2 regions of the Bifidobacterium sp. LH_413 genome follow, and region 2 is predicted to be linked to the other one. Evidence: riboswitches for the same ligand, from Rfam matches in the RefSeq annotation. Region 2 holds a riboswitch; the other holds the start of a gene.
What was found. Region 2 has a riboswitch for FMN ahead of ribD (bifunctional diaminohydroxyphosphoribosylaminopyrimidine deaminase/5-amino-6-(5-phosphoribosylamino)uracil reductase RibD). Riboswitches for the same ligand answer to the same signal wherever they lie in the genome.
Positions count from the first base shown of each region.

Region 1: linked by a shared signal. The riboswitch ahead of AC1AYN_RS08110 (ECF transporter S component) and the one ahead of ribD (bifunctional diaminohydroxyphosphoribosylaminopyrimidine deaminase/5-amino-6-(5-phosphoribosylamino)uracil reductase RibD) in region 2 are both predicted to bind FMN.

Region 1 is NZ_JBKEVK010000004.1:217,116-219,280, reverse strand. It holds gene AC1AYN_RS08115 (energy-coupling factor transporter ATPase) at 1-532, opposite strand, end outside; gene AC1AYN_RS08110 (ECF transporter S component) at 542-1,144, opposite strand; FMN riboswitch at 1,152-1,305, opposite strand; gene AC1AYN_RS08105 (nitroreductase family protein) at 1,454-2,165, opposite strand, start outside.
Region 2 is NZ_JBKEVK010000001.1:402,138-404,302, forward strand. It holds gene ribD (bifunctional diaminohydroxyphosphoribosylaminopyrimidine deaminase/5-amino-6-(5-phosphoribosylamino)uracil reductase RibD) at 1-821, opposite strand, end outside; FMN riboswitch at 1,068-1,205, opposite strand; gene ilvD (dihydroxy-acid dehydratase) at 1,303-2,165, opposite strand, start outside.

The sequences.
Region 1 (2,165 bases), on a different contig from region 2:
CGTCGAGCACGAGCAGGCGTGGGCGCATGGCGAGCATGCCGGCGATGGCGGCGCGCTGCTGCTGGCCGCCGCTCATGCGGATCGGGTTCGCGCGGCGCATGTCGTCCAGCCGCACGGCGTGCAATGATTCGGCGATGCGCTCGCCGATGCCGCCACGCCCGTTGCCGTCGTCGCCGTCGCGCGGTATGCCGAGATTCTCCGGTCCGAACGCCACATCGTCTTCGAGCACGGTGGTGACGAGCTGGTCCTCCGGATTCTGGAACACGGCGCCGATGCCCCGACGGGCCGCACGATAGGCGTCCGCGTCGGGACCGGCGTCGGAGAAGACGGTATGGCCGAGCAGGATCACGGTGCCTGCGTCAGGCGCGGCGAGACCGGCGACGAGACGGGCGAGCGTCGATTTGCCCGATCCGTTCGCGCCGGTGAGCGCGACATAGTCGCCTTCCCGTACGGTCAGGGAGGCGTCGTCGAGCGCCCAGGTGGCGCCGCCGTCGTAGCTGAAGCGGATGTGGTCGAGTTCGGCGAGGTTCACGGTCGTCGGTTACTTGTCGAGCAGCTTGGTGATCGGCTTGTAGATGAGGAACGTGACGACCGCATGGATCGCGAACTTGAGCACGTTGAACGGCAGCAGGATCGGCACGATCATGGCGGCGACCTGCGCGACGGTCATGTGCGCGTAGATCGGCGTGATGACGAGGTTGCCGAGGACGGCCGCGGCGAGCGCGACGACCGCGCCCACGACGATGCCGATGAGCGCGCCCTTGCGCGTGCGGTCGCGACGGTAGATGACGGACGCGGGCAGCGACAGCGCGAGCGCGACGAGAATCGCCATGAGCGCGCCCCACGGGTCGGTGAACGCGTGCGGCAGGAAGCCGAGCACGGAGACGATGGCCGCGGCGGCCGGACCGAACGCGAAACCGGCGATGAGGCTCACGATGCCGGACGGATCGTACTTCAGGTACGGGGCCGCCGGGAAGATCGGCAGTTCGATGAAGCTGGTGACGATCGCCAACGCGACGAACAGCGCGTAGACGGCGATGCGGCGGGTGGACCAGCGGCCGGAATCCGCGACGCCCGTGGCGTGCGTGCCGGTGGCGTGGTCGACCGTCTTGGACTGGAAATGATTATCAGAAGATACGCTCATGCCGAGCTCTCCGTTTCTCCCATCCGGACTATGACCGTTGGCTCCGGATTCGCACCGGATCGGCCGCTTTCGCGGTTCGCGGGCTTCCCGACGCCTCCCGTTGTGAATCCCGGGGGCCGGGTTACCGCCAGTAAGGAATCGCACCTTCCCTGAAACTGACAAGACACTGTATACGCGTGACCGTGGATTTCACGCAAACCCCGTTTCACTGTGCGGAAAACCCGTCACATGCGAAGCGGCCCTCCTCATGACGCGCGTGTCGATGCGGAGGGCCGTTGATACGGTCGTTCGGCGGCGGTGTCGGGGAGCCTACTTGTGCAGGAACAGGCCGCCGTCGCCCCACGCCCACTGGCCCTGGCCGGCACCGATCTGGAAGTGCAGCTTCGCGATGCCCAGATCGTTGAGCGCCCAATGCTCGTCGCCCGCGGCCGGATCGATGTGGGCGGCAGCCGTATCGTCGTCGGCATCGTAGGTGAACGTGACCGGCTGGCGGTTCATCGCGCTCGGCGCCTTCATCGCCGCCTCGACGCCCGCCTTGAACCATGCCGGCGCCGCCTCGCGCGCCTCGTCGGACATGCCGGCGGTGAACTCCTCATATGACTTCGTGGGACGATGCGTGCGCTGGAACTCGACGAGCTCCTCATACGACTTCGCCAGGCGCTCCACATGATGCTCCGGGTGACCGATCACCACGGCGAGGTACAGCTCCTCGCCGTTGCGGATGTGGCAATGCCTCGCCGCCTCCGCGCGGTCCCAGCTGCCCGCCACCCACAGGGTGCCCAGGCCCCTCAAGGTCGCGGCGAGCACGGCGCGCTCCGCGTAGAAGCCGGCGCGCTCCTTGGCCTCGGCGTCGTTCTTCGGGCCGACGATGGCCAGATAGTTCGCCGCGTTCCTGAGATGTCCGGAGGCGTTCGCCTCCGCGAACACCTCCGGGTGGTTGCGCACCAGCTGGAGATGCAGGTCGCCGAGGAGGTTCAGCGGGGCGAGGGTCATGTCGAGCTGACGGGCCGTGTCGTCGTCG
Region 2 (2,165 bases):
CCGTCGGCGTCGGCCGGCACGTGGAGGATCTCGCAGCCCGCGTCGCGGTAGGCCTGTGCGTGGGCCTCGTCGGTCGAACAGGTGGCGATGATCGTGGGCGTCTCGCGCGCGGTGGCGACGACCGCCGCGTCGCGAGGCGTGCGCAAATCGGTGTCGCATATCACGCGGATCGGGTCGTGACCGCCGTCGATGCGGCAGGTGAGTTGCGGGTCGTCGGCGATGACCGTGCCCACGCCCACCATGATCGCGGCGAACCGGCCGCGGTCCTCGTGCACGCGGCGGCGCGCGGCCTCGCCGGTGATCCAGCGCGACAGGCCCGATGCGGTGGCGATGCGGCCGTCGAGCGTCATCGCGTATTTGAGCATGACGAACGGCGTGCGCGTGGTGATGTAGTGCAGGAAGATTTCGTTGAGCGCGTCGCATTCCTCGCGCAGCACACCCTGCGTGACCTCGATACCCGCGTCCGTGAGCCGGCGCACGCCTTTGCCGGCGACCAGCGGGTTCGGGTCGGGGGAGCCGACCACCACGCGGGCGATTCCAGCGTCGATGAGCGCCTGCGTGCACGGCGGCTGCTTGCCCGTGTGGCAGCAGGGTTCCAGCGTGACGTAGATCGTGGCACCGCGCACGTCGACGCCGTCGCGTTTCGCCGCTTCGAGCGCGGCGCGTTCGGCGTGCCATCCGCCGAAATGGTCGTGATGTCCGGTGGCGATGATCGCGCCGTCGCGCGCAATGACCGCTCCCACCATCGGATTCGGGTTGACCTTGCCCGCTCCGAGTCGTGCGTGGCACAATGCCACGGACATGAGGTCCCTATCGTCCATGAAATCCCCTTTCCTCGCGATAGGGCATGTCCAGGGTGCTTCATGATGGCGGTGGGGCCGTGTGCCGGTTTTGATTCCGGCTGCCCGGGCATCGGGCGAGAACGTCATGCTTCGCGGCCCCGAAACGCGAACACCCCGGATTCCGTTCGAAATCCAGGGTGCTCGAGATGGGCCGCATGATGCGCATCGCCCGATGCGCGCACGCGACGGTATGCGGTCGCGCGCGCGGGCCGATGGTCCACGCCGCCGCAGCTTCTTTCATCCAGACTATGACTGTCGGTACCGGAATCTCACCGGTTCGGCATCACGACTGCTGATCGCAATCAATCGATGCTCGCGGACTGAACCGCCGATCGGGAATTTCACCCTGCCCTGAAGATGCGTATTGAATTGTCGGTTCGACAGTATAGGGACGGGGCGTAGACGGCAAAGGCCGACGTCCCATGTAGTGGACGTCGGCCTTTGCCGCGACGGGTCCCGATCAGGCGAGGCCGGAGAGCTTGTTGATGAGCTCCGGGTCGCGCGTCGCGCCCTTGTCGGCGGAGCGGGCGAAGGCGGCGTAGGCCTTGAGCGCCTGCGAGACCTTGCGGTCGCGGTGCGCCACGTAGCCGTCGCCGGCCTCGAGCTCGCGGCGGCGCTCCGCCAGCTGCTCGTCGGTCAGTTCGACGTTCACGGAACGGGCTTCGATGTCGATGTCGATGATGTCGCCGTTCTTGATGAGCGCCACCGGGCCCTTGTTCGCGGCCTCCGGGGCCATATGGCCGATGGCCAGGCCCGAGGAGCCGCCGGAATAGCGGCCGTCGGTGAGCATGGCGACCTGCTTGCCGATGCCCTTGCCCTTGACGAAGGAGGTCGGGTACAGCATCTCCTGCATGCCCGGGCCGCCCTTCGGGCCCTCGTAGCGGATGACCAGCGCCATGCCGGGCTTCAACGTGTCGTCGAGGATGACCTTGATGGCCTCCTCCTGGGACTCGACGACGAGCGCCGGTCCGCGGAACTTCCAGATCTCCTGCGGCACGCCGGCGGTCTTGACGACGCAGCCGTCGGGGGCGAGGTTGCCGCGCAGCACGGCGAGGCCGCCCTCGTGGATCTCCGGGTGGTCGATGTCGTGGATCGCGCCGTGCTCGCGGTCGGTGTCGAGCGAGTCGAACAGCGTCTCGTGCGTCCACGGTTCGGGGGAGATGATGTGGCCCGGCGCCGCGTGGTAGAGGGTCTTGGCCTCCTCCGTGCAGGTGTCGCGCATGATGTCCCAGTCGTCGAGCTTGGCCTCGAGTGACGGGTAGTCGATCGAATGGACGTCCTTGTGCAGCTTGCCGGCACGGTCGAGCTCGCCGAGGATGCCGC